Regions from separate parts of the Ensifer sp. ENS06 genome, predicted to be linked through region 2. Evidence: riboswitches for the same ligand, from Rfam matches in the RefSeq annotation. Region 2 holds a riboswitch; each other region holds the start of a gene.

Region 1 (4,962 bases), on a different contig from region 2:
TCCAAACTGATCCGGAGGAAAAGCCATGACTTCGTCTGCCACAGCCTTTGCCGGCGCCGATTACGGCCGTGTCGTCGCACCGGACGCGGTGCGCATCGAGCGCCTGCTTCCCGGCCCGATCGAGCGGGTCTGGTCCTATCTGACGGAGGAAAGCAAGCGCCGGCTCTGGATGGCGTCCGGAACGATCGGATCGAAGGAAGGGGCCGAGGTCGAGCACGTCTTCCGCCATTCGGAACTGACGACGGAGGACGATCGGCCACCGCAGAAATACGCCGAGCACGCCGGCGAGGTGCGCAATTACGGCCACGTGCTCGCCTGGGAGCCGCCACGACTACTGGCCTATACCTGGAACGAAGAGACCGGCACCCCGTCGGAGGTCCGCTTCGAGCTCAGCCCCCGCGGCGACAAGGTGCTGCTCGTCGTCACCCATAAGCGCATCGCCGACCGCGCGGTCATGACCAGCTTCTCCGCCGGCTGGCACGTGCACCTCGACATTTTGCGCGCTCTGCTCGAAGGCGAAAAGCCGGCAGCCTTCTGGAGCAAGTTTGCCGACCTTGAAGCGCAATATGACACGCGTATTCCGAAGCCCTGACGGCGGGATGGGCTTGAAGGTCAGGACGCGTGCAGGCGCCGGCAAGGATCGACTTGCCGGCGCTTTTCGTCAGGCTCGGGCGAAACCGAGAACGAAAAACGCCAACGCGCCGATCGAGGCCCATGTGCGCACGTGGTTCCACCAGACCCAATCGGTCAGATAGCGCTCACGCCAGAGATCGGTCGCCGCCTGACCGGGGGCTGCCGCGGCGAGTGCGTCATTCATCGGCACGTTGAAGACAATGGTCACCAGCAGCACGCCAACGACATAGGCAATGCCACCGGCGGCAAGCCACCACCTGCCCTCGCCCCCCGAGATGAAGGCGACGACGACGAGCGCCAGGGCGAGCAGCGCCGTGCCCATGAAGGCGCTGAGGAAGATCGGGTTCTGGATCACGACATTGATGGCGTTCATCGCGGCGATCCCCTGCTCCGGCGGCAGCCGCGACAGGGCCTGCATGATGCAAACCGAGAAGATGAAGAACAGCCCGGCCATCAGGCCGGAACCGATCGCGGCGGCAAACGCCAGAGCGGGGATCAACGGGATCATGCGGCAAGACTCCAAACACCAGTTGCTGCGGTTTCCCGGGCGTAATCTGCAAAGTCGCGCGGACGCCGCCCAAGCACGCGCTCGACATCGGACGTCATGCTGGAATTGCGCCCGTCGAGCACCGAGGTGAAGAGATAGCGGATGAGTTCGACATAGTCATCCGGCACGCCGTCCGCCTTGAGATGCGCTGCGAAGTCGGAAACCGGAATGGCCTGATAAGAGATCCGACGGTTGGCGGCCGCGGCGATCTCGGCGACGGCCTGGGCAAAGGTCATCAGGCGCGGGCCGGTCAAGGCATAGACCTTGCCGATATGCGCATCGTCCACAAGGGCCTCAACCGCCACGTCGGCGATGTCGTCGCAACTGACGAAGGGCTCGGTGACCTCGTCCACCGGCAGGAAGACCGAACCACTCACCACGCTGTCGGCCAGGAAGCCTTCGTCGAAGTTCTCGAAGAACCAGCTGCCCCGGATGACCGTCCAGTCGGCGCCGGAAGCCTGCAGCGCACGCTCGGAGGCTTCCGCCTCGTCCTCGCCGCGGCCCGACAGGAGCACCAACCGTTTGATGCCGGAGCGAACGGCAAGGCTCGAGAACTTGGCGATGACGTCGACGGCGCCCGGCACCGCCAGATCGGGCTGGTAGCAGACATAGATGCGATCGACATTTTCAAGGGCGGGCGTCCAGGTCGCCTCATCCGTCCAATCGAAGGAAGGCGACGCCGAACGGGCGCCGATGCGGACCGCTACGCCCCGCTCCCGAAGGCGATCGGCCACCCGCCGCCCCGTCTTGCCGGTACCGCCCAAAACCAGTGTGACTTTCTGAGACATCGTTTCCTCCTGAGGCTCCACCAACAAACATGAGCATCTCTCACATTTGCAAATGTGATAAATCCTCGTATTTTAGGAGTCAAGTCAAAATGTGAGCATTACTCATGATTCCAGATGCAAGTCCCGCCACGCTTCCCGCCGACGACGAGCCTGCGCTGCGCCGGACGCCGAGCCAGAAGCGCAGCCGCGAGCGCGTCGAGCAGATCCTTGCCTGCGCGACGGCGCTCATCCAGGAGAAGGGCAGCGACGCCATGCGCATGAGCGAAGTCGCTGAAAAGGCTGGGATTTCGATCGGATCGCTTTATCAGTACTTCCCCGACAAGGCGGCAATCGTGCGCACGCTGGCCGAGCGCTACAATGCGGTCTGCAACGAGTGCATCACGGCCGAACTGGCCAAGGTCACGTCGATAGCCGAACTGCGCGACGCCTTCTCGCTGCTGTTCGACATCTACTACGACATGTTCCTCGCCGAGCCGGTCATGCGCGACATCTGGTCGGCGATGCAGGCCGACAAGGCACTGCGCGAGATCGATCTTGCGCAAAGCCGCGCCGGCGGAAAGCTGCTTGCCGATGTCTGGGCCCGCCTTGTGCCGGAGACGCCGCGCGAAGAGATCGACAACGCCGCCTTCCTGATCATGCATCTCGGCGACTGCACCATGCGACTTGCAGTCTCGGTCGACCGGGCCGAGGGTGACCAGATCGTCGAAGCCTACAAACGCATGACCATCAAGGATTTTGTCGCGGATGGACCGCGCGGCGGCGCGCACTCAATTGACAACTCCATGACACAATCCTAATCATCTGGGATCGATTGGTTCCCGGGACGCGAACGTGTTTCGGGAGTAAACGGGAATGTGACGGATGGACCCAAGCTGGGCATTCAAATCACGGCCGACCCCGCGACTGTAGAGCGACGTCGATCCACCGTTCCGGAGCGATCCGGAAGAAGCCACTGGCAAGACCGCGAGAGGGCGGCCGAGCTGGGAAGGCGAGGCAGATCGAGGGCATCGAGCCCAACGCCGTGAGCCAGGAAACCTGCCACTCGATACGGGCATAGGGCCCAACCGGGAATTTCCCGATGCCATCACGGAGGTTGTCATGGCTACGTCTACCATTTCGAGCACCCCGCTCTCCCTCAGCGATCGTCTGACCGCTGGCGTCATCGCGCTCTTCATCGGCGCATTCCTCGTCTTTGGCGCCGGCCTTGCCAACTCGGCAGTGCTGCACGACACGGCGCACGACACCCGCCACTCCTACGGCTTCCCCTGCCACTGACCGATGCGCCGGAACGTGAACAACGTTCCGCATCGAACAATCTGCGGACCTGAACGCATCCGGCCCGAGCCGGATGGAGGCCTGCGTGCATCCCGGTTTTTCCGGCGCGCGAAGGCCATCCGCAGCATAGGGAAAATGGGAAGGCTCGAGGACCACGCCACAGGGCGTGGCTTTTGTCGTTATCGAGGGATTTCAAGATGATTGTCAGAACGCTTCTGGCCGCGATCGTGGCTGGATTGATTGCCGGTGTCTTCATGACCGGCGCCCAGGAACTGCGCGTCACACCGCTGATCCTGCATGCAGAAGAATTCGAAGGCGAGGCACCGGCCGCTACCGAACAGCCCGCCGCCCAGCCGGGTGCGGCACAGCCGGCCGCAGAAAACCACGACCAGCATTCGTCGCTCAAAGCCGTGTCGCCGTTCGGCGCTTTCCTCGACGCTTTGTCGCCGATCACCCCGGCCTATGCCCATGAGGGCGAGCATGAGGAAGGCGGCATCATGTTCGGCATGAGCCGCTTCTCCGGCACGCTGATGGCGAACCTCGTGACAGGTTCCGGCTTCGGCCTGCTGCTCGCCGGCGTCAGCCTGGTGATCGGCTACCCGATCACGCTCAGGAACGGCGCGCTGTGGGGCGCCTGCGGCTGGCTTGCCGTGCACATGCTGCCGGCGATCGGTCTACCGCCGGAACTGCCGGGCTTTCCGGCAGCCGAACTCGGCGACCGCCAGACCTGGTGGCTGGTGACCGTGGCGCTCTCCGCCGTCGGCCTCTATCTCGTCGTCCTGCGCGAGGAGATCGTCTCCAAGGTCGCAGGCCTGGTGGCGATCGCAGCACCCCATGTCTACGGCGCGCCGCAGCCGCTCGATATCACCAGCAACGTTCCGGCCGTGCTCGGCGCCGAGTTTGCGGTTGCCGCACTCGCCACCACGCTTGCCTTCTGGATCGTGCTCGGCGTCGTCTCCGGCTTCATCAACGAGCGCTTCGTCAAGGCACAGTGATCACTGATCACAGATCACAGATCGTCAGCAAAGCGACGGCGGGGTTCAGGTCCCGCCGTTTTGCATGAGATGCGCCGCCAGCCGCGCGCGGCGATCTTCCGGCTCCAGCAGCACGCAAGAGTCGCAGAAACTGCCCCCTTCCGTCTTGAAGTAGAGACAGCAGCCGCAACGGATCCGATACTGGCGCGACAGCTCAGCGCCGCTTGCCGGATCGAGAGCCGCGATCTGCTCGTAGCAGAGCTCCTCTGAGTAGAGCCGCGAACCCGGTCGTTTGACGATCGCCAGCGCCTCGGCCATGCCGCGCGCCTCGTCGCCGATCGCGCGGCCGATTTCCAGGAACGCGCCGGCCAGGGCATCGGCCGCGAGCCGCCATTGCGCCCCGCTCGACAGCCCTGCTCGCGCTTTCAGAACCGCAACGACGGGTGCCAGATGGGCGATGAAGCCCTGTTCGAATGCGCTGACGCCTTCGCCACCCTGGCGCTCCGTGGCCGGCGGATGCAGGCGAAAATGATAGCGCTTGCCCGCGATTTCGACGCCACGGTGAAGCCGCATCCAATCCTCGAAACGAATGCCGGCCACCTCCGCCTGCAACCCGGCGCCGAGATGGAACGCGCCAAGGACTACGCTCAGCTGGCGGCTATAGAAGGCGATCAGATGCGCCGCCCGGATCCGGTCGGTCATGCCGACCCCGAAGAAATCCTGATAGGCGAGCCCCGCCTCAAGG
Region 2 (4,962 bases):
GACCTGGCGCTGGATATCGCTGCGGATCTGCTTCTGCCCCGGCATCAGATTGCCGATCACAGGCAGGCGCTGCGCCGCTGTCAGCCGCCGCATCGCAAGCGGCACGGCGATGTTCTCGCCCGCCGTCAGGTGCGGATAGAGGGCATAGGACTGGAAGACCATCGCGACATTGCGATCGGCCGCGGCCATGCGCGCGACACTGCGGCCGCCGATGACGATCTCGCCGCCGTCGCCATGATCGAGACCGGCGACGATGCGCAACAGCGTGCTCTTGCCGCAGCCGGAAGGACCAACGAGCGCGATGAACTCACCCGCCTCCGCCTGCAGGCTAACCCCCTTCAGGATCGCGTTGCCGCCATAGGACTTGGTGATACCCTCTAGCGAAAGCACGCTCATTGCGCGGCCTCCACACGGACCGTCTTCTTGGCCGCCAGCGGGTAGACCTCTTCGACGATCGGATCGAGCAGGTGGCTGGTCAGTCCCGGCACCGCGATGATCTCGCTTTTGACGTTGACGTCGCTAAACTCGTGTACGACGGCGCCGACCAGCCGCTCGCCCGGCATCGGCCGTTCCAGCGTATCAATGATGAAGGAGGTCGGCGGCGCCCAGACGAGCGACGTCCCGGCGTGCTTGCCCGTCCAGGCCCAGTGCAGGTGGCCGCTTGCATGCAGCGCCACCTCGGCTTCGGCGAAAAGATCAAACAGGCGTTGGCGCTGGCGCGGACGGATGCCCCAGTAGCCGGTGTCGCCTTCGCCCGGATCGTCGACGAAGAGCGGCTTGTGGGCAAAGACGGCCACCCGGCGGCCGTCGCGGCTGAGCAACTGTTCCTCCAGCCAATTAAACTGCCTGTCTTCTTCTTCGTCCTCGAAGCCGATCAGCAGGCTGTTGAGGCCGAGCAGCCGCCAGTCGCCATGGTCGCGGCCCCAGTAGTCCGGACCGGCGAGCCGGCGCCAGCGGGCAAGCCGAACCGGATCCACCGGCTGGTGCGAACCCGGCAGATGGCCGACATCGTGATTGCCGGGAACGATCAGCACCGGCATCGAGAGCTGGCCGATCAGATCGAGCGAGAAGGTGATGTCGTCCTCGTGGTCGGCACCATCGATGGTGACGTCGCCGGTGTGGATGACGAGATCGGGTTTTACCGCCTCGATCCAGGCGCGAACCGGTTCCCAATTGCCATTGAAGTGGCTTTTGGCGGGGCTGAGATGGGTGTCGCTGATCTGGACGATTTTCATGGAAACGGGCCTCCGACGATGGCTTGCGGTATCCGCGTCGGAGGGCTGATACTTCCCTTCTCTGCGGTTGGCCGCAGTCTTTAGGGAGCCGCCATGTCAGTTTGGTAACAGCCGTTCTCAGCTGATTTTCAGTTTCTCCATGAAAGCGTCATCTTCAGAAGACCGACGGGCCGAGTAGGCCCCGTTGTGTCTCTACATTGCGCCGCGGTCGGTCCGACGCGACGCCGGACAGGATTGCTCCATCACGGTCGAAAGCATGGCGTTCGACGCATCGGCCTCGGCGACGACCCAGTCGCGAAAGGCCTGGATCTTCTTCTGCCGCCTGGTGCTTTGCGGATAGACGAGCCAATAGGCGCGGCCGTCGCGCACCACATGCTCGAACGGCCGGATGAGCCTGCCGCTCTTCAGTTCATCCATCAGGAAGGTCGAGACGGCAATCGCAATGCCGTGATCCGCAAGGATTGTGGCGACATCCATCGCCTGCACGTCGAAGATCAATTCGGTGCCATTGCTTGCCGGCGGCTCGACGCCGGTTTCGATCATCCACCGCCGCCACCAGCTGGCGTTGCCGAAACGCCGGACTCTCAGAACGTCCGCGGGCTCCTTGAGCTGGTACTTTTCCAGGAAGGATGGCGTGCAGACAGGCACGTAATCGAGCGGAAACAAGGGAAAGACATCGTTGCCCGGCCAGTCGCCGGCGCCGCTGCGCACCGCGAGATCGATGGCGTCACGTTTGAAATCGACCAACTCGGTCGACATGTGCACCCTGATGCTGATGTTGGGATGCGCGGTCTGAAACGACGCGAGGCGCTGACCGAGCCAGCTCGACACGACGGTTGGCAGCACCGAGATGTGCAGGTGATGTTCGGTCTTGTCGGCGATCTCCGAGAAAGCCGCCCCTAAGAGATCGATCGCTTCGGTCACCTTCGGCGCTAGCTGCCGCCCGGCGCCGGTCAATCGCACCTCGCGCGGAAGCCGAACGAACAGCGGCGCGCCGATGCGATCTTCCAACAGCCGGATCTGATAGCTGACGGCCGCCTGCGTCATGCCGAGCTCTTCGGCGGCGCGGGTGAAACTCAGGTGCCTGGCGGCGGCCTCAAAGGCGCGCACCGCACTCATGGGAGGAATCTTGCTCATGGAACTGAGATAAGCATTCTTTATGCCAGCATGCGAGAAATCGCTTTGCGCGAAACGGCAAAAACCCTCACTTTTTTTCGCGAACACACGCCCTTGAAAGAAGTGAGGATAGCAATGCTTAGCGCAGTGCGATCAACGATTTACCATGTCCTGAACTGGGCCGATAAGACCCTCAACCCTCCGGTTGCCATCGACACGTTCAACGAGTTCCAACTCCGGGATATCGGCCTGACGCGAGATCAAGAGCATATCCGCGCGCGCGTTGGCGACGCGGCGGATCCGTGGCAGTGGCCGGAGGAGGACGCTTCGACCAAACCGCAACCGTCCCGTGAGCGGAAAGCAATGGAAAGACCTCGTCCTGCCATTGTCTCGCCGCGGGCGGCGGCGGGAGAGAATAAAGACATAAGCATTTCTTTATGCGATTGACGAAGAGCTCGGGACAGGGCATTGTCGCCCCATCGTGGTTCTTCGCCCGCCTTTGGAGGGACGGAGCTAAGAGGGAATTCGGTGCGGCGCCAGACAAGCGCCCATGCCGGAGCTGCCCCCGCAACTGTAAGCGGAGAGCGGCCGTTCGAAGATGTCACTGAGGGAGACGCCTCGGGAAGACGGAACGGTCCGTGACGACCCGCAAGCCAGGAGACCTGCCGCGATGAACAACGTCCACGGGCGGGGTGTCCGATGAGGCGCGTTGAGGACGCGGGATCGCTCTCGCGCCGCGGCTGCGTCGCATTCAAGCCTTGCCCATAACCTTCGGGGTAAGGAAATGACCATCAAGACTGCCAATCTCGGTTTCCCGCGCATCGGCCGCCGTCGCGAATTGAAATTCGCGCTCGAACGCTATTGGGCCGGAAAGGCCAGCCGCGGCGAACTTCTCGATACCGGAGCCAAGCTCCGCGCTGAAAACTGGGCCGCGCAGAAAACGCGCGGCATCGACATCATCCCCTCCAATGACTTCTCCTTCTACGACCACGTGCTCGATACCGCCGTGCTTGTCGGCGCAATCCCGCCGGCCTATGGCTGGACGGGCGGCCCGGTCGATCTCGACACCTATTTTGCCATGGCGCGCGGCTCGGCCGGAACGCCCTGCGCCGCCGGCTGCACCCATTCGGGAAGCAGCAGCGGCACTCCCGCGCTCGAAATGACAAAGTGGTTCGACACCAACTATCACTACATGGTGCCCGAGTTCGACAGGGATCAGCGCTTCGAGCTCACCCACAATCGGCCGCTGGAAGCCTTCCAGGAAGCTCAGGCCCTCGGCTATCGCACACGCCCGGTGCTCATCGGCCCGGTGACACTGCTGAAGCTCGGCAAATCGAAGGGCGGCGACTTCGATCCGGTCGATCTGATCGAACGGCTCCTGCCCGTTTACGTGAGGGTCCTGGCGGAGCTTGCTGACGCCGGCGCCGATTGGGTCCAGATCGACGAGCCTTGCCTGGCGCTCGATCTCGCGGACAAGGATCGTCGCGCTCTCGACCTCGCCTATCGCACGTTCGACACCGACGTGCCCGGACTCAAGATCATGCTGGCGACCTATTTCGGCTCGATCGGCGACAACACGGCAACGGCGTTGGCGCTGCCGGTCGATGGACTGCATGTCGATCTCGTGCGCGCGCCGCAGCAGATCGACACGCTCATCCAATCGGCTCCGGCGGACCGGGTCCTATCGCTCGGGGTCATCGACGGCCGCAACATCTGGCGGACCGATCTGGCCGGCCTGTTCCGCCGGCTGCAGCCTCTGACTTCGGCCCACGGCCGCGACCGCATCGAACTCGCACCTTCATGCTCACTCCTGCACGTGCCTATCGATCTCGAGCTGGAGCGTGCGCTTGATCCGGAACTTTCCTCCTGGCTCGCCTTCGGTACGCAGAAACTCGACGAACTCAGCCTGCTTGCCAGCGCCTTCGAGCCGGGGCTTGCCATTTCCGAGCACGTTTTCGCCGCCTCGATCGCGTCCGCCCAGGCGAGGCTCACCTCACTCAGGATCCATGATCCTTTGGTCGCCGGGCGCTTGAAAGCGCTGACGGATGCGGACAGCAAGCGGCAGTCCCCGTTCGCGGGTCGCCGGGCACTGCAGGCGAAGAAGCTGTCATTGCCGCTCTTCCCGACAACGACGATCGGATCCTTCCCACAGACATCGGAGGTTCGGCAGGCCCGTTCACTGCATGCGAAGGGCGAACTCAGCTATGTCGACTACACCGCCTATCTTCGCCGAGAGACCGAACTGGCGGTGCGCTGGCAGGAAGAGGTCGGCATCGACGTACTCGTTCACGGCGAGTTCGAGCGCAACGACATGGTGCAATATTTTGGCGAGCAGCTCTCGGGCTACGCCTTCACCCAGAGCGGCTGGGTGCAGAGCTACGGATCGCGCTGCGTGCGTCCGCCTGTTATCTTCGGCGACGTTTCGCGACCAAACCCGATGACGGTCGAGTGGGCGACCTTCGCGCAGTCGCTGACCGATCGCCCGGTCAAGGGCATGCTGACGGGTCCGGTCACCATGCTGCTATGGTCCTTCGTTCGTGACGACCTGCCACGTTCCGTGGTGTGCCGGCAGATCGCGCTAGCACTGCGCGATGAAGTGTCGGATCTCGAG
Region 3 (4,962 bases), on a different contig from region 2:
GCACGGCAATCTCTTCCGCCGCAGGTGCGGCGGCCGGCTGGAAGCTCTCCTCGTGGTAGCGGCCCATGTCGAAACCGGCCGATTTCAGCATCTCGCGCACGCCGCGCATGAACGGTTCGGGGCCGCAGCAGAAAACGGTGCGGTCCATGAAATCGGGCGCAAGCAGCGGCAGCTTGGCGCCATCAATGCGGCCGCGAAGCCCGTGCCAGCCGTGGCGTGCCTCATGTCCCTCGACGATGAAGCCGAGGTTCAGCCCGGACATCTGCGTCGCCAGAACCTCCAGCTCCGAACGGAACAGCAGGTCCTCCGGCCGACGCGCGCAGGAGATGAAGGTCACATCCGTCTCCGGCACGCAGTCCGCCATCCAGCGCGTCATCGACATCATCGGCGTGATGCCGGAGCCGGCCGAGATAAACAGGTACTTGTCGCCGGGATGGCGGACGAAGCTGAAATCGCCGAGCGGGCCAAAGGCGCGGAGTTTCATTCCGGGCTTCAGGTGCTCGAACATCCAGCGGGTGCCGATGCTGTCTGACTGCGCCTTGACGGTCACGGCGATCGACAGCGGCCGCGAGGGCGTCGACGACAGGGTGTAGGTGCGCATCACTGGCTCGTCGGCGACGGGCAGTTCGAGGGTCACGAATTGCCCGGGCAGATAGCGAAACCAGGCGGGCTTTTCGGCCCGGAAGGTGAAGGTCATGACATCGGCGGTCTCGACAACCGCCGATGTGCATTCGAGCATCTGCTGCCGGTCGATCCAGACGTGGAGCGCGTCGAAATGGTGAAACGAAGAGGCCATCTGCATGTCAGGCGACCCTTGAAAGCGGAGCCGCGTCGCCGGCAAGGCGCTGCTCCATGAACTTGCAGTACCACTCGACGAACTGCATCACGCCACCCTCGTGCTCGGGCGAATAGGGACCGGGCTCATAGGCCGGTGAGCGGATGCCGAAGGCATTTTCCTCGACGATCTGACGGTCCTGGTCGTTGGTCTCGGTCCAGACATGCGTCAGTTCATCTAGATTGTAGTCGACGCCTTCGACCGCATCCTTGTTGACGAGCCACTTCGTCGTCACCTGCGTCAGTTCGGGCCCGAGCGGCAGCACCCGGAAGGTGATGGCGTGGTCGGCGAGCACATGGTTCCAGGTGGTGGGATAGTGGAACATCAAGAGCGTGCCGATCTGGCTCTGGGAGACGTCGGCGGACAGGGCCCGCCTGACGGCGCGGGCGCCCGACATGGTGTAGCTTTCGGCATTGTCGACAAGCGGCATGCGGGCGGCGCGGAACTGACCGGTCGGCGACATCTTAAATTCGCTCGGCAGGCCCTCGGCCTCGCACTTCGCCCAATGTTCGGCGATCACAGGATCATCCTTGGCGCCCTGCACCCCGGTCGCCGTCGGCGCCTCAGGATAGGTGCGGCAGAGTTCCGGATGATTGGCGGCGCAATGGTAGCATTCGCGGTTGTTTTCCCAGACGAGCTTCCAGTTGCCCTTCTCGATGATGGTGCTTTCGAACGCGACCTTGGTTTCGCCGAGCCGATGCGGCGCGAGATACGGCAAGGCCATGTCGCGGAACGCCGTGAAATCCATCGGCTTTTCCGACAGGTTGATGAAGATGTAGCCGCCGACCGTTTCGCAATGGATCGGCTTCAGACTGTGGGCGGCCTTGTCGAAATCCTCTCCCATCTGCCGGGCGAAGAGCAGCGAGCCGTCGAGTTCGTAGGTCCACTGGTGATAGGGACAGACAAGCTTTGCCGACGAGCCTTTCGCCTGCGTGCAGACGCGCGAGCCGCGGTGGCGGCAGGAATTGTGCAGCGCCCGGATGGCGCCCTGGCGGTCGCGGGTGATGACAACGGGGTAGTCGCCGACCTGGACGGTGAAGTAATTGCCGGCCCGCGGGATCTCGCAGTCATGGCCGATAAACAGCCAATCCTTGTACCAGATGTTTTCCAGATCCTGCCTGTAGTAATCGGGATCGATGTAAAAGGCCCGGTCGAGGCTGTAGCCGTCCCGCCTGCCCTTCAGCTTTCGAAGCATATCGTTTCTGGTGTCCATGTCCTGTCCTCATGCGCCATGTTTCGGAGAGGCAGGACAGGAACCCGCACGGGCGCACACCCATGCGTTTGAGGCTCCGATCCGGCTGCCCGCCGCAACCCGTTACGGTTATGTCCGTCAAGGCTGGTTTCCGGGCTCAGGAGCCGTCCTTTCGGACCTGCCCGGCGCCTTCCCGGACGAACCGTCCAGTGGCCTTTGCCGAGGCTTTCGCTCCACCACCGTTGCGGGGGCAGCGCCGGGATTTGACCGGCTTCCCAATTCTCCATCTTCCCTTCGAAGACGGCACCTTGAGTAAGGATATGTAATCGCGGAAGTCGCCTTGGCAGCTGCCCGATAGCGACATCCAATTCCAGAATGACGACACGGAAAAAACCGCCACAAAAGGCCACCGTCTTAGAATTTTTACATTGCAAACATATAGATAGATCACATCTTGGGCATTTGCCGACTTTTGCGGCGCGGTCGGCGCAGATGCGGGAGGGCTTCGCCCGTTTGCGACATCGCGTCAGATAGAGAACGCTAATGATGCAGCCAGGGGGAAATCATTCATTAACCATGAGCCGCTAGCCTAGCCGGCGGACGAGAGAGGTCCTGCAGGCAGGCAGATGGCGCGCTGACGATCATGGCAAAGTTGAGATACTACGACGCGGCAGCCGAGAAGCTGCCGACAATCCCGCCGAAGGTGGCGGTTCATACCGAATTCCTGCGCACCGGCCGGATCAACCGCAGGCAATGGTTGCCGAGCGAACGCCGGTATTTGAGCTATGAGGAAGTCGCAGACAGGACGGGCAAGAAGCTCAGCACCGCCGGCGACACGACCCATAAGCGGATCAACGGGTTCCACACCTCGATCCAGTTCCCGAAGATGATCTTCCACCGCACTCTCGTCGGCCGGCCGCATCTCGGCTACTGTCACGTGACGGCGGCGCGTACGCCGGTTACTCCCTCCAAGGACATCACCTGGTCCTTCTACTTCGCCAACTTCTTCTGCAACCTGGGCGACGAGACGCATTTTTTCGAGAGTATCCAGCCCGGCTATTCACGCATGTACTTCGCCGTCGCCATCGAACCGGGCGCCGAAGCCGGGCAAATGGTCATCAACCGCAACTTTCGTGACAACGGGCTGCTGTTTCGCACGGATGATCCCAAGGTCGCGCTGAAAAACGTACTGATGCTTGGCGCCAAGGATGACGCGTTGCGTCGCATCATTCGCAGCCTCTGAGCCGAACCGGTTCCTTCAAAGAAAATCGTTCTGTTTTTCCGGTGCGTCCGTTAAGGAAGCGTCGGAAAGGAAACGGCATGGCTGAGATCATCGACACGGATAGAGAACCGGACCGCGCGATCGCGCGCGCCTGCGCCGTTCTTGCCGAAGGCGAGCCGGTCGCGATTCCGACCGAGACCGTCTACGGCCTTGCCGCCGATGCTACCAATCCCGATGCGATCAGTCGCATCTACGAGATGAAGGGGCGCCCGCGCTTCAATCCGCTGATCTCGCATGTTTCCGACATGGCGATGGCCGAAGCCCATGTGCATTTCGATCCGATTTCGAGGCAGCTGGCCGAAGCCTTCTGGCCCGGCCCGCTGACGCTGATCCTTCGGCAGCGCGCCGACAGCACGGTTCATGCGCTGGCGTCCGCCGGCCTCGACACGCTCGGTATCCGCATGCCCGACGGTTTCTCGCGCCGGGTAATCGCCCACTTCGGGCGACCACTGGCCGCGCCCAGTGCCAATACGTCGGGCAAGATCAGCCCGACCAGTGCGGTCCATGTGGAAGCCGATCTCGGCGAAAAACTGAAGCTGATCCTCGACGCCGGCCAGGCCCAAATCGGCCTTGAGTCGACGATCATCAAGGTAGACGGCGACGAGATCCGGTTGCTTCGGCCGGGTGGACTCGATGCCGCCGAGATCGAACGCCTGCTTGGCCGTCCGGTGACCCGGCCGGAGACGGCGGGAGCGACGATCGAGGCGCCGGGCATGCTCGCCTCGCACTACGCGCCCGGCGCTGCAGTCCGGCTCGATGCCGCCGAGGTGCATGCCGGCGAAGCCTTGATCCGTTTCGGCGGCAATCGGATCGCCGGCGAAGAGCAGGCGGCCGTCGTTCTCGATCTCAGCCCGACTGGCAATCTGCGCGAAGCCGCCGCCAATCTCTTCGACTACATGAAGCGGGCGGATGCCAGCGGCGCAGAGACCATCGCCTTCGGGCCGATCCCTTCGGACGGGTTGGGGGAAGCCATCATCGACCGGTTGCAACGGGCGGCGGCACCGCGAGGGTAAGATAGTGTGCGGCATCTTCTCTGCACCCACCCTCATCGAACGGCACCAATTGCGGTTATGATCGCCGCCGACCAGTAACCGAGGACCAGATCCTCAGATCGACCGATCCGATAGCGCGCGCAGGCGCAATGCGAAGTGAGGCCCATGACCACCCTTCCCTCTCCCGAACTCATCGCTTCCTTCGCCGAGATCGTCGGCAACACCAACGTGCTGACGGACGAAGCCGACAAGGCGCGCTATCTCGTCGAATCGCGCGGACTCTACCGCGGCACGACGCCGATGGTCCTGCGTCCGGGCAACGTCGACGAGGTCTCGCGCATCATGAAGCTCGCGAGCGCCACCCGCACGGCGATCGTGCCGCAGGGCGGCAACACCGGCCATGTCGCCGGGCAGATCCCGCGGGAGGGCAAGGCAGACATCGTCCTTTCGCTGGAACGGCTGAACCGCATTCGCGACATCGATCCGGTCGGCAATGTCATCGTCGCCGATGCCGGCTGTATCCTCGCCGACATCCAGAAGGCGGCGGACGAGCACAATCGCCTGTTCCCACTGTCGCTCGGCTCGGAAGGTTCAGCCCGCATCGGCGGCAACCTCTCCACCAATGCCGGCGGCACCGCCGTGCTTGCCTATGGCAATATGC
Region 4 (4,962 bases), on a different contig from region 2:
CGCGGTTGCCGTCGCCTGGGAAGTAACGCCGGATCTGCTCACGCGGATGAAGGCGGTCGCTGCCATCGAAGGTACCGTGCTCGAACGTCCGATGTCGCTGGAAACCGCCCGCGCCGCCTAAGCGCGTCAGTCGATCTGCGCTGTTAACGCAAACCGTCGCTTGTCGTTGCACGATCAACGACAAGCTCTATGATGGAGGCGAAACAGGAATGCCGCTGGCAGCCACCCGCAGAAGGTCGGCGCCGACCTGGCAACAGGAAGAGACTTTCGCCCGTGTTCACGCGCATGAAACACGTCGCTGCGGCCCTTGTGCCTCTGGTTATGATCGGTGCCGGTCCGTCACTGGCATCGACGGCCTGCGACCGACTGAACGCGCGGCTCGCGCAACTGCCTGACTACGTCGCCAGCAATGCCGATGCGCGCGACTACGCAAGCGCGATCTCGCGGCAGAATATCGAGCTGCGGCGGGCAAAGAACGACCGCCGCCGCGCGGGTTGCGGTGGCGGCAACGCCATTGGCTTCGACGGCGGCGACCCCGACACCTGCTACGGCCTCAACAGCCTGATCGCCGAGATGGAAGACAATCTGCGCATGCTGAAGTCCGAGCGCGAGCAGATCGTCGCCGGCGGCAGCGACGACAGCCGGCGCCGCATCCTCGCCGCGCTGGAGATCAACGGTTGCTATGGCGACCGCGAGGAGTTCGCAAGCGTGGAACCGGACGTGCCGGAAAGCCACCGCAACATCGTTGCCGACCTGCCGCCGGAAGACGCCTACGGCCCGATGCTCGGCCGCGGCGAAGACGGCTACGCGCCGCAGGAGCGCTACTATAGCGGCACGCTCAGAACCATGTGCGTGCGCACCTGCGACGGCGCCTTTTTCCCGGTTTCTTCAGATGCGACGCCGGCCGATTTCCCGCGCGACGAGCAGGCCTGTCGGGCGCGCTGCCCGGGGGCTGAGACCGAGCTCTATTTTCACGACCTCAACACGGAAGAGAGCGACAAGATGGTCTCGGCCGTGACCGGCCGTCCCTATACCGAAATGCCCAACGCCTTTGCCTATCGCACCCGCGCTGTCGGAAAACCCGGCCAGTGCGGCTGCCAGATACCCCAGACCGCCTCGACCACACCGAAGGCAAACGGAACGAAGATCGGTGACGACCAGTCGTCGATCATCGTCATCGAGACCAAGAAGCCGGAAGCGGCGAGCAATACCGCCAAGGCGCCGGCCGAAGAGCGGCCTTACGATCCGTCGAAGAACAAGGTTCGCGTCGTCGGCCCGACCTACCTGCCGCAGGAAGAAACCGCCATCGACCTCAAGCATCCGAAGGGACCGGCCTATCAGCCGGTCCAGAATTGATCGGACGAGGCCTTACGCCTTCTCCTTGCTGCGTCCCCATCCGTCTTCGAAAACCAGCTCGTCGAGCGGCAGGCGCTGGCGCCAGCCCTTCACGGCGAGTTCCGGCTGCTGATAGAGGCGATCGACATAGCCGAGGCAGAGCCAGGCAACGATCTCGATATGATCTGGGATGCCGAGAATCGCCTTGATCTCGGCCTCGTGGAAAATGCTCACCCAGCCGACGCCCACCCCTTCGGCCCGCGCCGCAAGCCAGAGGTTTTGCACGGCGCAGACGGTGGAATAGACGTCCATCTGCGGATTGTGGGTGCGCCCGAGTACGACGGCACCGCCGCGCGTGCGGTCGCAGGTGACACAGATGCTGAGCGGCGCCTTGCGGATGCCTTCCAGCTTCAGCGCACGGTACTTGGCCTGTTGTTCCGCCTCGAACATCAGCGCGGCCTCGTCATTGGCGCGGCGAAACGCATGCCAGACGCGCTCACGCGTTTCTTCCGCCCGCACCAGCACGAAGTTCCACGGCTGCATGAAGCCCACGGACGGGGCGCTGTGCGCAGCGGCCAGCAGGCGCAAGATCAGATCATCCGGCAATGGCGCGGGCAGGAATTCATCGCGCACGTCGCGACGTGTCTCGATGGCACGGTAGACGGCCTCCCGCTCTGGCAACGAAAAGGCGCCGGCAGCCGCAAGGCCGCCCTTCGGTTCAGTCAGCATCGTTCGATCCCCAACAATGCGAAAACCTCCCGCCGTCCACGCGGGGTTCGGTCTATCTCGCCAGGCCGGTCTTCTGACTTCGGTTCAACCGATCACCTCGCCTTCCCAGATCGCTTGAAGATCCAGTGGCAAAACCTTGAATCAATTCAAGGCTCTCTTAGACGCGATCGTCCCCGTCACAGCGTTGGGCACGTTCCGGAATGACACCGGATTCCCGATTCTCCCGCTTTCGCGGGCACCTGACGACGGCACTAAGTGCACAGCCGTTTGAGAAAGACAAGCGGCGCCAACCCGGCCGGGACATGGCACGCCACTTTCCGCCGGCTACTGTCGAGCTTAGTCGTTTACCTCCACCTCAAAGCGGAGCGACCGGATGTGGCGAACCGTCATAGGCGCCCCAGACCGACTGATCGAAGCAAATCACCGATCCGGTCATCAGCCCGGACTCGGCCGACGACAGATAGGCGCAGGCCCGCGCCACTTCGGCCGGATCGACGAGCCGACCGAAAGGCTGGCCGGCCGCCGCCTTTTCGAGCCAATCGGCCGCCGCGCCATGAAACTCGCGCTGGATGCGGTCTTCGCCTTCGGACGCCATCCAGCCGATATTCAGCCCGTTGACGCGAATGCGGTTGCGAAGAAGCGCATAAGCCGTGTTTTTGGTCAGCGTTTCGAGGGCGCCTTTCGACGAACAATAGGCGGCAATGAACGGCTGGCCGGCCATCGCCGACATAGAGCCGATGTTGACGATCGTGCCCTCGGTCTTCTCCCGCCGCATGATCTTCACCGCCTCCTGCATCAGGAAGAACGGCGCGCGCACATTGATCGCGAACATGCGGTCGAAGAGTTCGGGCGTGGTGTCGAGGATCGTGCCACGGTCGGTGATAGCTGCGGCGTTGACCAGCGCATCGACCCGGCCGAATTCCGCGTCGCAAGCGGCGACCACCTTGCGGGCGTCCTCTACTTTTTCAAGATCGGCCTCGACATAGACAACTTTCGCACCGCTTGACTTGCCGATCTGCTCGGCCTTCGCCCGCCCCTTGGCGGCGTTGCGGCCGCAGATGACGATGCCTTCAGCGCCGCGCTCGGCGAAAAGGCCAGCAATCGTCGCGCCCAGTCCCTGCGTACCACCGGTGACGATGGCGATCTTGCCTTGCAATTGTCCACTCATCGAATTCCTCCCTCGGAAATGATCGTTTGAAACGGCTGCGGCTCCCGGCTAAAACACACCGGGAGCCTGTCAAATTGTAACTCGCTCGTCAGCTCAGCTTGCGCTTCGCCTGCGCCTCCAGCACCGAGAGAAACTCTTGTTCGCCCGTCCCCGCAGTGAGCGCCTCGCGCATCAACTGCGCCTGCGTCTTCGGCGCCAACCCGCCGAGTGGCGGATCCCGGTCGAGATTGGTGGGGAACGAATAGCCTTCGGCACAGGAGGAGATCGCGTTGGCCGCTTCCGCCTGCGTCAGCGTCCCGCCCGCCAGCAAGGCCCGCAAGGCCGGATAGAGCGTCGCGCTCATGGTCAGTCGGTCAACGGTTTCCATTGCGCGACCGAAGGCCGAAGACACCTGCAGCAGGTTGGCCACGCGGCGGATATCCCGGGAGCGGTTGGTGCCGGCGGCATGGAAGAGCGCCGGGTTGAAGAAGACAACGTCGCCCTTTTCGAGCGGAAGCTGCACGTGGTGTGCGTCGAAATATGCGCGGAATTCCGGCCGGTTGAGCGCCAGATAGCCCGGCACATAGGTTTGGCTATAGGGCAAGAACAGCGTCGGTCCGCTTTCGAGCGGCATGTCGCAATGGGCAACCGCCCCCTGCAGCGTCAGCACCGGTGAAAGCCTGTGCACATGCGCCGGATACTGCTCGATCACGGCCGCGGTCTGGAAGCCGAGGTGATAATCCCGGTGCGCCGATTGCGCCGCACCGCCAGGATTGACGCGATTGACCTGCGCCGTCATCTGGTAGTTCGGCCCGAGCCAAGCCTCGCTGACGAGCGCTATGACGGCATTGCCGTAATAGGAGGCGAAATTCTCCGGCGCGTTCAGGCAGTGCTTTTCCAGCGAGTTCCAGATGCGGTCATTGGCGCCGGGTTTGGCGAAGTGATCGCCGCCGCCGCTGTTGCTTCGATGTTGCTCTTCGATGATGGCGTCAAAGACCCCGCTTGCGACGTCGATTGCTGTCGTATCGGCAAAGGCGCGCTTGAAGACCGCCACGCCAGGCCCGGTCGCCAGTACCTCGCAGATCTCCGCCAGAACAGAACGCCGCGCCTCGGCATCGCCGCACGCCGCAATCAGCGCGGCGCTGTCATAAATCAGGATATTCTTTTCGCAGCCGGAAGCATGGGGGTAGTCGGACAGGCTGGTTTGGCGTTCGACTTCCGCCCGGAACGATTCGAGATCGCAAGCCTCTTCGGTGAGCCAGACGCGGTCGATCCGCTGGCGCGCTTTGTTGTCGGTCTTCATCGCGTTTCCTCCTCTGGAACATCCTGATGAACACGACTATAGGCGGCGGCAAAACATGATATAGAGCAAGAATCCATCAAAAATCCATCAGGAGAGCAAGGCGATGGCCCATCCGTTTCTGGTCAAGGACATCGCCTTTCAGGCCGGGCTCAGCACCGCGACCGTCGATCGCGTGCTCAACGAGCGGCCGGGCGTGCGCCGCCAGACGGAGGCCCGGGTTCGCGCAGCCATCGAGGAATTGGAGAAGCAGCAGGCCGGCCTCGACATCCAGGGGCGCAAGTTTGCGATCGATATCGTCATGGAGTCGCCACAACGCTTCACCGATGCGGTGCGTCGCGCCTTCGAGAGCGAGGCGATGACCTTCGCGCCCACCGTCTTTCGCTGCCGGTTCCACTTCGCCGAGACGATGCGCCCGCAGGAGATCGTGCAACTGCTCGACCGAATCCGG

Evidence for each region. Region 2 has a riboswitch for cobalamin ahead of metE (5-methyltetrahydropteroyltriglutamate--homocysteine S-methyltransferase). Riboswitches for the same ligand answer to the same signal wherever they lie in the genome.
Region 1: it holds a riboswitch for cobalamin, as region 2 does, so the genes downstream of both, IB279_RS13500 (CbtB-domain containing protein) here and metE (5-methyltetrahydropteroyltriglutamate--homocysteine S-methyltransferase) in region 2, are expected to answer to the same signal.
Region 3: it holds a riboswitch for cobalamin, as region 2 does, so the genes downstream of both, IB279_RS04435 (aromatic ring-hydroxylating dioxygenase subunit alpha) here and metE (5-methyltetrahydropteroyltriglutamate--homocysteine S-methyltransferase) in region 2, are expected to answer to the same signal.
Region 4: it holds a riboswitch for cobalamin, as region 2 does, so the genes downstream of both, bluB (5,6-dimethylbenzimidazole synthase) here and metE (5-methyltetrahydropteroyltriglutamate--homocysteine S-methyltransferase) in region 2, are expected to answer to the same signal.

The regions. Positions count from the first base shown of each region.
Region 1 covers NZ_JACVBC010000002.1:888,144-893,105, forward strand. The annotation lists gene IB279_RS13475 (helix-turn-helix transcriptional regulator) at 1-29, shown strand, start outside; gene IB279_RS13480 (SRPBCC family protein) at 26-592, shown strand; gene IB279_RS13485 (DUF1772 domain-containing protein) at 662-1,141, opposite strand; gene IB279_RS13490 (NAD(P)H-binding protein) at 1,138-1,968, opposite strand; gene IB279_RS13495 (TetR/AcrR family transcriptional regulator) at 2,073-2,765, shown strand; cobalamin riboswitch at 2,764-3,026, shown strand; gene IB279_RS13500 (CbtB-domain containing protein) at 3,067-3,243, shown strand; gene IB279_RS13505 (CbtA family protein) at 3,441-4,238, shown strand; gene IB279_RS13510 (ferric iron reductase) at 4,284-4,962, opposite strand, start outside.
Region 2 covers NZ_JACVBC010000003.1:510,516-515,477, reverse strand. The annotation lists gene IB279_RS15960 (ABC transporter ATP-binding protein) at 1-396, opposite strand, end outside; gene IB279_RS15955 (metallophosphoesterase) at 393-1,235, opposite strand; gene IB279_RS15950 (LysR substrate-binding domain-containing protein) at 1,428-2,354, opposite strand; gene IB279_RS15945 (hypothetical protein) at 2,418-2,798, shown strand; cobalamin riboswitch at 2,817-3,036, shown strand; gene metE (5-methyltetrahydropteroyltriglutamate--homocysteine S-methyltransferase) at 3,136-4,962, shown strand, end outside.
Region 3 covers NZ_JACVBC010000001.1:897,674-902,635, reverse strand. The annotation lists gene IB279_RS04440 (hybrid-cluster NAD(P)-dependent oxidoreductase) at 1-802, opposite strand, end outside; gene IB279_RS04435 (aromatic ring-hydroxylating dioxygenase subunit alpha) at 804-2,048, opposite strand; cobalamin riboswitch at 2,152-2,353, opposite strand; gene IB279_RS04430 (DUF6656 family protein) at 2,671-3,270, shown strand; gene IB279_RS04425 (L-threonylcarbamoyladenylate synthase) at 3,348-4,322, shown strand; gene IB279_RS04420 (FAD-binding oxidoreductase) at 4,467-4,962, shown strand, end outside.
Region 4 covers NZ_JACVBC010000002.1:146,900-151,861, forward strand. The annotation lists gene IB279_RS09800 (acyl-homoserine-lactone synthase) at 1-121, shown strand, start outside; gene IB279_RS09805 (DUF2865 domain-containing protein) at 286-1,356, shown strand; gene bluB (5,6-dimethylbenzimidazole synthase) at 1,369-2,064, opposite strand; cobalamin riboswitch at 2,110-2,322, opposite strand; gene IB279_RS09815 (SDR family oxidoreductase) at 2,420-3,232, opposite strand; gene IB279_RS09820 (phytanoyl-CoA dioxygenase family protein) at 3,321-4,514, opposite strand; gene IB279_RS09825 (LacI family DNA-binding transcriptional regulator) at 4,618-4,962, shown strand, end outside.